DNA from 4 places in the Nocardioides zeae genome. Region 1 is predicted to be linked to each of the others. Evidence: predicted binding sites of a transcription regulator. Region 1 holds the regulator's gene; each other region holds the start of a gene.
What was found. The regulator LexA, encoded in region 1, represses DNA repair genes until DNA is damaged. The targets are predictions, from matches to a motif close to TCGAACANNTGTTCGA.
Positions count from the first base shown of each region.

Region 2: a site for LexA is predicted at 1,005-1,020, ahead of QE405_RS10430 (alpha-ketoglutarate-dependent dioxygenase AlkB). Genes of this name have one in related genera too.
Region 3: a site for LexA is predicted at 1,404-1,419, ahead of QE405_RS07935 (HNH endonuclease signature motif containing protein). Genes of this name have one in related genera too.
Region 4: a site for LexA is predicted at 1,299-1,314, ahead of QE405_RS01760 (HNH endonuclease signature motif containing protein). Genes of this name have one in related genera too.

Region 1 covers NZ_JAUTAN010000001.1:12,269-14,465, forward strand. The annotation lists gene QE405_RS00035 (fibronectin type III domain-containing protein) at 1-13, opposite strand, end outside; gene QE405_RS00040 (hypothetical protein) at 137-580, opposite strand; gene lexA (transcriptional repressor LexA) at 662-1,405, opposite strand; gene QE405_RS00050 (LysM peptidoglycan-binding domain-containing protein) at 1,752-2,144, shown strand.
Region 2 covers NZ_JAUTAN010000001.1:2,181,947-2,184,143, reverse strand. The annotation lists gene QE405_RS10435 (DUF3253 domain-containing protein) at 40-312, opposite strand; gene QE405_RS10430 (alpha-ketoglutarate-dependent dioxygenase AlkB) at 359-991, opposite strand; gene QE405_RS10425 (ABC transporter ATP-binding protein) at 1,101-1,880, shown strand; partial or broken gene QE405_RS10420 (ABC transporter permease) at 1,880-2,197, shown strand, end outside.
Region 3 covers NZ_JAUTAN010000001.1:1,655,186-1,657,382, forward strand. The annotation lists gene QE405_RS07935 (HNH endonuclease signature motif containing protein) at 1-1,231, opposite strand, end outside; gene QE405_RS07940 (primosomal protein N') at 1,837-2,197, opposite strand, start outside.
Region 4 covers NZ_JAUTAN010000001.1:385,311-387,507, forward strand. The annotation lists gene QE405_RS01755 (hypothetical protein) at 1-965, shown strand, start outside; gene QE405_RS01760 (HNH endonuclease signature motif containing protein) at 1,328-2,197, shown strand, end outside.

The sequences.
Region 1 (2,197 bases):
GGAAGGGCGACATGGGGCCATCCAACCCCGCCGGGGCGTCGGACGGGCACAGGTCCGTCGCCCTGGGGATGACGGGTCCGCGCTGTACGGGTGGGGACGGAGAGCGGGCCGTCCTGATCCGTGCGGCCCGCGCGGATCAGAAGAAGGAGAGCACGTAGGCGCCGAGGAGCGCGACGATCACCACGAGGGCCACGACCCGGGCCCAGGTCGGGACGCTGCTGACGAAGTGGTCGGGCGTACTGTCGTCCCGGACGCCGGTGTCACGGAGCTCCGGCGGGTCGTCGAGGTCGCCCGCGTAGGGCTCCCCGGCCTGCCACCCGCCCCCGTTGGACGGGTGCTGGCGCCGGGCCTCGAGCTCCGCGGAGCACTGGTCCATCCAGGCGTCGACGACGCCCGCGTCGTACACCTGGGCGTCGTGCACCGCCGGGAACGGACGGGGGTCGAAGGGGCCGGGGTGGAAGCCGGTGCGTCGGCCGCGACGCATCTCCTCGACCAGCGCGGTGACGTGGGCGTCCACGTCGCGGATCCGGTAGCCGTCGGCAGCCTCCAGCACCGGGAAGCGCGGGGTGTCGCTCGGCATTGCGGTCTCCTCGGGGACGGCCTCGACGTGATCCTACGGCCGTCCCCGGGCCCGGGACGACCGGGCCCGGAGCAGTCGGGATCAGAGGCGGCGGAGGACCGCCGTCACCTTGCCGAGGATGGTGGCGTGGGTGCCGTCGATCGGGTCGTACGCCTCGTTGTGGGGGAGGAGCCAGACCTGCCCGTTGCGGCGCTGGAACGTCTTCACGGTCGCCTCGCCGTCGATCATCGCGGCGACGATCTCGCCGTTCTCGGCCGTCGGCTGCTGGCGGACCACCACGTAGTCGCCGTCGCAGATCGCCGCGTCGATCATCGAGTCGCCGGACACCTCCAGCATGTAGAGCGTGCCGTCCCCGACGAGCTGCTGCGGGAGGGGGAAGACCTCCTCGACCCGCTGCTCCGCGAGGATCGGGCCGCCGGCCGCGATCCGTCCGACGACCGGCACGTACGTCGCGGCGGGGCGCGCCTCGCCGATGTCGGTCTCGTCGATGACGGACTCGTCCGCGCTGGAGAGCGCCGCGCGCTCGACCTCGAGGCCGTGCCCGACCACCTGGATCGCCCGGGGGCGGTTGGGGTCGCGACGGAGGTAACCCTTCTCCTCCAGCGCCTTGAGCTGGTGGGCGACCGAGGACGAGCTGGTGAGGCCGACCTGCTCGCCGATCTCGCGCATGCTCGGCGGGTAGCCCCGCTCGTCGAGCGCGGTCGTGATGACGGCGAGCACGCGCGCCTGGCGCGGCGTCAGGCGCGCCTGCCCCGCACCGGGCTGCGGCACCGCCGACACGTCCGTCACCCCTGCGTCGTCGCCCGGGTCCTTGGTCGCCGCCATGTCCGTCCTTCTTTCCGCGCCCTCGGACGCTTCGCCGCTCGGTCGACTGCTCGGTGCCCCCGCGCCGTGCTGCAGGCGGGACACCGTCGCGGACCGCACGCTAGTCGTCGGACCCGTGCGGATTCAAACATCTGTTCGACCGGCGTGTCCCGTGTCGCCGTCGGTACGCCGTCGAAGAAATGTTCGACCGCACCCTTGATCCGATCGAACACCTGCTCTAGTGTCGCTCAGGTGTTCGATCGAACGTGTGATCGACGGTGGGTCCGGCGGTGACGCCGACCAGAACTGTCGGTGGCCGTCGATAGACATCGCTCGTCACGACCCGACACTTCCCCAGGAGGTCACCATGAGCTCGACCGCATTCGCCCCGCAGCTGCCGGCAACCCGGTCCGCCCGTCCTGTTCGCGCGGTCCGTCCGGCGCGCCCGGCTCCCCGGGCGCAGGGCTCGCTGCGCCTCACGCGACGCGGCCGTCTGGTGGTGCTGGTGCTCGGTCTCGTCGCCATGCTCGCCCTGGGCGTCGTCCTCGGCTCGGTGTCCGCCGCGAGCGACGAGTCGACCGCCGGGCAGACGGAGACCATCCGCGTCCAGTCGGGCGACACGCTGTGGGACATCGCCGCGGCGCGTGCCGGTTCGGGCGAGTCGGTGCAGGACGTCATCGACGAGATCCGCTCGATCAACCACCTGAGCTCCGGGGCGCTGATGGCCGGCGACCAGCTCGAGGTGCCCGCGGCCGGCTGACGCCGCACCGCGTCGCGGCAGGTCCGCGACGCCCACGATCCCGGCAGGTCGAC
Region 2 (2,197 bases), 2.2 Mb from region 1:
GGCCTCGTGGCGTCCGTGGGTCGGTCCGGGGGCCGTCCCTCAGGAGCGTCGACGCACGCGGATCGGTCCGCGCGCGCTCGCGAGGTCCACCACCTCGCCGCGCTGGGTCACGTCGACCGCGTCCCGCTCGACCAGGCGGCCGACGGCGGCGCGCACCGGATCCATGAGGTCGCGCCACTCCTGGCCCTCGGCGGCGACGGCGCGCGCCACCTCGGAGGGGCAGATCGTGGCGCCGTCCGCGCGCCGGTCCAACAGGTCGAGGACGGCGCGCTCGAGGTCGTCGGGGTCGGCGTCGGCGTCGGGGGCGCTCACGCCTCCAGCATGCCGCGCGGACGCACGCGCCGCCGCGACGCTCGGATCAGAAGACCCCGGCCGGCCGGAACTGGACCGACAGCCGCGGGCCGGCGTGCGCCACCTTGGGGACGGCGTGCTCCCACGTGCGCTGACAGGACCCGCCCATGACCACGAGGTCGCCGTGGCCCATGGTGACGGCGATCGACGCGCCGCCTCCCCGGGGTCGCAGCGCGAGCCGTCGCGGGTCGCCGACGGAGACGATCGCGACCATCGTGTCGTGCGTCGACCCGCGCCCGATGGTGTCGCCGTGCCAGGCGACCGAGTCGGCACCGTCGCGGTAGAAGCAGCACCCGGCGGTCGTGAAGGGCTCGCCGAGCTCGTCCGCGTAGTGCGCCGACAGCGCGTCCCGCGCCGAGTCGAGCGCAGCGTGCGGGAGGGGCTCGCCCGCGCCGTACGTGTGGAGGAGGCGGGGGACGTCGACCACCCGCTCGTACATCTGACGGCGCTCCGCCCGCCAGGGCACCTGGTGGACGAGCGCCTCCATCACGTCGTCGGAGAGCGCCCCCAGCCAGTCGCGACGCACGTCGATCCAGGCGCCCTGCGTCAACACGCGACGCTCGATGCCCGGCGCGAGCGGAGCCAGCGCACCGGCTCCCGGCGGGGGCGCCGTCGCGAAGAGGGTGCTCTGGAAGTCCATCCCGCCACCGTAGTCGAACACGTGTGCGATCGCCAGGGACCATCCCCAGGGTGGGGATGGGGGACGTCCCCGGTGGTGGGCCGTGGGTGCGGGGTGCCACAGTCGGGGCATGACCGACGACCCTGCCGGCGCCGCCACCGTCCCCGCGGCGGCGAGCGTGCGTGACCTGGTGAAGACGTACGGCGCGGGCCAGGCCCGCGTCCGTGCCCTCGACGGGGTGAGCCTCGACCTCGGCCAGGGCGAGTTCACGGCCGTGATGGGCCCCAGCGGCTCCGGCAAGTCGACGCTGATGCACTGCTGCGCGGGGCTCGACACGGCGGACAGCGGCTCGGTGCGGATCGGCGAGACCGAGCTGTCGCGGTTGAGGGACAAGGAGCTGACGCGCCTGCGGCGGGACCGCATCGGCTTCGTGTTCCAGTCGTTCAACCTCGTGCCGACGCTCACCGCGGAGGAGAACATCCGGCTGCCGCTCTCCATCGCGGGGCGCCGGGCCGAGCCGGGCGTCTTCGAGTCGGTCGTCGAGACGGTCGGACTGGGGCCGCGGCTGTCCCACCGGCCCCACGAGCTCTCGGGCGGCCAGCAGCAACGCGTCGCGGTCGCACGGGCCCTCGTGAGCCGCCCCGACATCGTGTTCGCCGACGAGCCCACGGGCAACCTCGACTCCCGGTCGGGTGCCGAGGTGCTCACCCTGCTGCGCCGCAGCGTCGACGACATCGGCCAGACCGTCGTGATGGTCACGCACGACCCGGTCGCCGCGGCCTACACCGACCGCGTCGTGTTCCTCGCCGACGGGCGCGTGGTGGACGAGCTGCGCCGGCCCGACCGCGAGCAGGTGCTCGCGGTCATGACACGCATGACGGCGGCCGCGCTCCCGGACGGCACGGCCTGATGCTGCGGGCCACCTGGAAGAGCCTGCTGGGGCGCAAGGTGCGCCTCGTCATGAGCACGTTCGCGATCGTGCTGGGGGTCGCCTTCGTGTGCGGCTCGCTCATGTTCTCCGACACCCTCGAGCGCTCCTTCACCTCGCTCTTCTCCGCGACGGTCGGGGACGTCGTCGTGCGGCCGGAGGTCGGCACCTCCTTCGGCGCGGCCGAGGGCTCGTCGCGCACCGTGCCCGCCTCGCTCGTCGACGAGCTGGCAGCCCTGCCCGAGGCGGCGCGGGCGGACGGCAACGTGAGCGCCCCGGGCGTGTTCGTCGTCGGCGAC
Region 3 (2,197 bases), 1.6 Mb from region 1:
TGGTCCAGATGAGTGCGTTGGGTGGTTCGCCGTTGTCTGGATGGGTGGGGCGGTAGGTCCACTTGTTGCCGGTGGTCATCTCGCGGTGGGTCTTCATGCGGTGGTGACGCCGGCACAGCGGGTACAGGTTCTTGGTCGAGGTCTGGCCGGGTGGGCCGTTGTCCTCGTAGGCGCGGCAGTGGTCGAGGTCGGCGGTTCTCGATGAGCGGGTGCAGTAGGGGAAGACGCAGCGGGGCCAGCGGGCTCTGACGTGGTCGGCGATGCGGTCCGGTGGGGTGTAGCCGTTCACGGCGTCGTGTTGGTTGAGGTCGATGACCGGCTTGATCGTGACGGTGGTGTCGGGGCTGGCGCACCAGGCCTGGACCTGCTCGACCGTCACCGCTCCACGCGGTGCGCCGGGGGTGTCGAGGCGGGCGAGGTCGATGCCGGTCGTGCCGGTGCAGGCGTCGATCCCCGGACCGAACCCGGTGGTGACGCCGGTGATGGCGGCCTGGTCGAGGTGGACGAAGAGCACCACCTCCCGCCGTGTCCGCGCCGGCGTGGGCGGCTGCGTGGGCGGCTGGTCCGCGTCGTACTCCAACGTCGCCACCCCGTCGCAGCGCCGCGCGATCTCACCGAGAGCGATGGAGCGGCGGACGTCGTGGTCCTGGTCGCAGCCCAGGTCAGTCAGTTGCCGGGCGACGTGCGCGACGGTGCGTTCCAGGTCGAGCGCATCAGCCAGGTCCAGCGTCCCGTGGATGTCGACGGTGCCGCGCAGGGTGCCGCTGAGCGGGTCCGCGTAGGCGACGTCGCCCAGCTCGATCGTCAGGTGCCGGCCGCCGTCGGCCTCGGCCCGTTCCGCCTCGGAGGTCTCGGGGTCGAACCGAGCCGCGGCCTCCGCCACCAGCCGGTCGACCTCGGGACCGGTGGCCTTGGCCGCGACGTACGCCACGTGGCGGTCGACGAACCCCGCGCCCTCGAACGTCAACGTCCGCGTGGTCTGGGCGATCCGCCGTCCCCGCCACACGTCGACCTCACCCGCAGCGATCCGGGCGTGCACCCGGGGCAAGCGGTAGCGCAGCTCCACCGCATCCCCCACCAACCGCCGGGCCGCGTCGAACGAACACCCCCGAGCAGCGGCCACCTCGCCGATGCAGAACTCCGCCACCACCGGCGCCCCGGGGCCGCCGAGCTCGAGGAAGTGGTCACCAGCCAGGGCCTCGGCGTAGGACTCGTCGTGCCATTCACCCAACGCCGTGATCGGATCCCCTACGACCTCCTCAGAGGTGTGCGCCGCAGCCCAGTCACCCACCGCGACGAACGCAGCCGCCTCCGCCACACGAGCAGCGTGTGTGCGCTCGCGGACCGCGTCGATCAACGCAGTCGCCGTGTGTTGGGTCCCCCGATCCATGGCCCCACTTTAGTCGAACATGTGTGCGATAACCACCTCTCGGTGGTGATCTGTGGATGAGTTGTCACGTACGCAGCGACGAGCTCCCGGCTGCACCGCGGCGTACTGACAACTCGACGCCCCCGCCGCGCCGTCCGACCCACCTCGACGCACCCGCCGCGCCGTCCAACCCACCTCGACGCACCCGCCGCGCCGTCCGACCCACCTCGACGCACCCGCCGCGCCGTCCGACCCAACTCGACGCACCCGCCGCGCCGTCCGACCCACCTCGACGCGCTCGCCGCGCCGTCCAACCCAACTCGACGCCCCCGCCGCGCCGTCCAACCCAACTCGACGCACCCGCCGCGCCGTACAACCCAACTCGACGCACCCGCCGCGCCGTCCAACCCAACTCGACGCACCCGCCGCGCCGTCCAACCCAACTCGACGCACGAACGCAAGCCGGGCTAGAGCGACGGGGGGTCCACCTGGACGCGGACGGCGTCGAGCTTGCGCGCCGAGCGCTCGCGGGACGCTGCCCCCAGCCCGGCGGCCAGGGCCGCGCCGTCCCGGGCCGGCACCCGCACCACCGCGCGCACCTCGGGCGGGTCGTCCCCGACCGGCGCGCCCGGCCGACCGGGCACCGGGACCGGGCCGAGCACCTCGACGGGGGGCGGGACGGCGAGGTGCTCCAGATAGGCCGCCACGGCCGCCTCCTCCCCCGTCACCGTCGCGAGCCGGGCCGCGGGCGGCAGGTGGGCGGCGGCCCGCTCGGCCGCCTCGCGCTCCGCGAAGCCGAGCGGGTCCCAGCGCACCAGCGCCTGCAAC
Region 4 (2,197 bases), 370 kb from region 1:
TCGACGCGTCGGTCGCCGACCCGGCCCTCCGGGTGTCGGCGGCCGGGGACGCCGCGCGGGCGCAGGCGCAGGCGCGACGGGACGATCTCGTCCGCCGGGCCCGGGAGTCGCACCTGCGGGACCTCGCCGCGCTGCGGGCCGAGGTGGCCGGCATCGAGCGGGTGCTGCCCCCGGCGATCGCGCGCTGGGACGTCGCGCCCACCGCGCCGGTGCCGCCGGTGCCGCCGCCGGCGGTGCGCGCCGGGGAGATCACGCTGCCGCACCTGCTCGAGGTGCCGGGCGCCGACTTCCGCCTGCCGATGATCTGCGGGGTCCCCGGTCGCCCGCTCCTCGTGACCACCGACGAGGGCGGCGACGGTGCCGCCACCGCCGTGGCCCGCGCGCTGGCCCTGCGGTCGGTCCTGTCCCTCCTGCCCCACGGCCCCCGGCTCGTCGTCGTCGACCTGGGGGGCACACGGGGCGACGCGGGGCTCCCTCCGGGGGTCGCCGGTCCGCCGGTCACCGGGGCGGCGCAGCTGACGCGGGTGCTGGCCGACCTGGTGCACCGGGCCGACCTCGTCGCCGTCGCCGACCGGGAGCGCATGGTCGACGCGCTCGACCCCGAGCTGGCCCGCCCCGTCGTGCTGCTGCTCCTCGACGTCCCGACGTTGTGGGAGAGCGAGGCGGTGCCGCTGCTCGACACGTTGGTGGCCGGGCCGGGGTACGGGGTCCAGCTCGTCCTCACCGGACCCGGCGACGTCCCCCGCGTCGGCAGCGACGCCGAGCGTCGTCTCCTCGCCCGCGCCTGGGGGTCCTCCCTGCGCCTGCCGAGCGGTGTCGGGGGCCACCTCGCCGACACGTTCGCGGAGGTGGCGTGGACGTTCCTCCCCGACACCGGCCCGAGCGACCCGCACGCCCTACCGCACCTCCTCGGCGCCCACGCCCCGCTCGACGGGTGGCGCGACGGGATCGTGCCGCGGGGATGACGGCGTCGAGTTGGGTTGGACGGCGCGGCGTGGGCGTCGAATTGGGTTGTACGGCGCGGCGGGTGCGTCGAGGTGGGTCGGACGGCGCGGCGGGTGCGTCGAGGTGGGTTGTACGGCGCGGCGGGTGCGTCGAGGTGGGTTGTACGGCGCGGCAGGCGCGTCGAGTTGGGTTGAACGGCGCGGTGCGGTGCGTCGAGGTGGGTTGAACGGCGCGGCGGGTGCGTCGAGTTGTCATGTACGCCGTGGTGCGGGCGGGGACTTGTTGCTGCGTACGTGACAACTCGCCGCCGGCCTCGGATCGGTCATCCGCAGGTCACCACCGAGAGGTGGTGATCGCACACGTGTTCGATTAGAGTGGGGTCATGGATCGGGGGACCCAGCACACGGCGACTGCGTTGATCGGCGCGGTCCGCGAGCTCACACACGCTGCTCGCGCCGCAGAGGCGGCCGCGTTCGTCGCGGTCGGCGACTGGGCCGCAGCGCACACCTCGGACGAGGTCGTCGGGGACCCGATCACGGCATTGGGCGAGTGGCACGAGGAGTCTTACGCCGAGACCCTGGCCGGGGACCAGTTCCTCGAGCTGGGGGGCCCTGGAGCGCCTGTGGTGGCGGAGTTCTGCATCGGGGAGGTCGCCGCTGCTCGTGGGTGTTCGTTCGACGCAGCGCGACGGTTGGTGGGTGATGCGGTGGAGCTGCGCTACCGCCTCCCGCGTGTCCACGCGCGGATCGCTGCGGGTGAGGTCGACGTGTGGCGGGGACGGCGGATCGCGCAGGCGACGCGGACGTTGACGTTCGAGGCGGCGAGCTTCGTTGACCGGCATGTCGCGTACGTCGCTGGCAAGGCCACCGGTCCTGAGGTCGATCGGTTGGTGGCGGAGGCGGCGGCTCGGTTCGACCCCGAGACCACCGAGGCGGAACGGGGTGAGGCTGATGGGGGCCGGCACCTGACGATCGAGCTGGGCGACGTCGCCTACGCCGACCCGTTGACCGGGACACTGCGCGGGACCGTGGACGTCCACGGGACGCTCGATATGGCCGACGCGCTTGATCTGGAACGCACGGTCGCGCACGTGGCGCGGCAGCTGGTCGACCTGGGCTGCGATCAGGACCTCGACGTACGCCGCTCCATCGCCCTCGGAGAGATCGCCCGGCGCTGCGACGGAATCAGCACGCTCGAGTACGACGCGGACCAGCCGCCCACGCAGCCGCCCACGCCGACACGCACTCGGCGT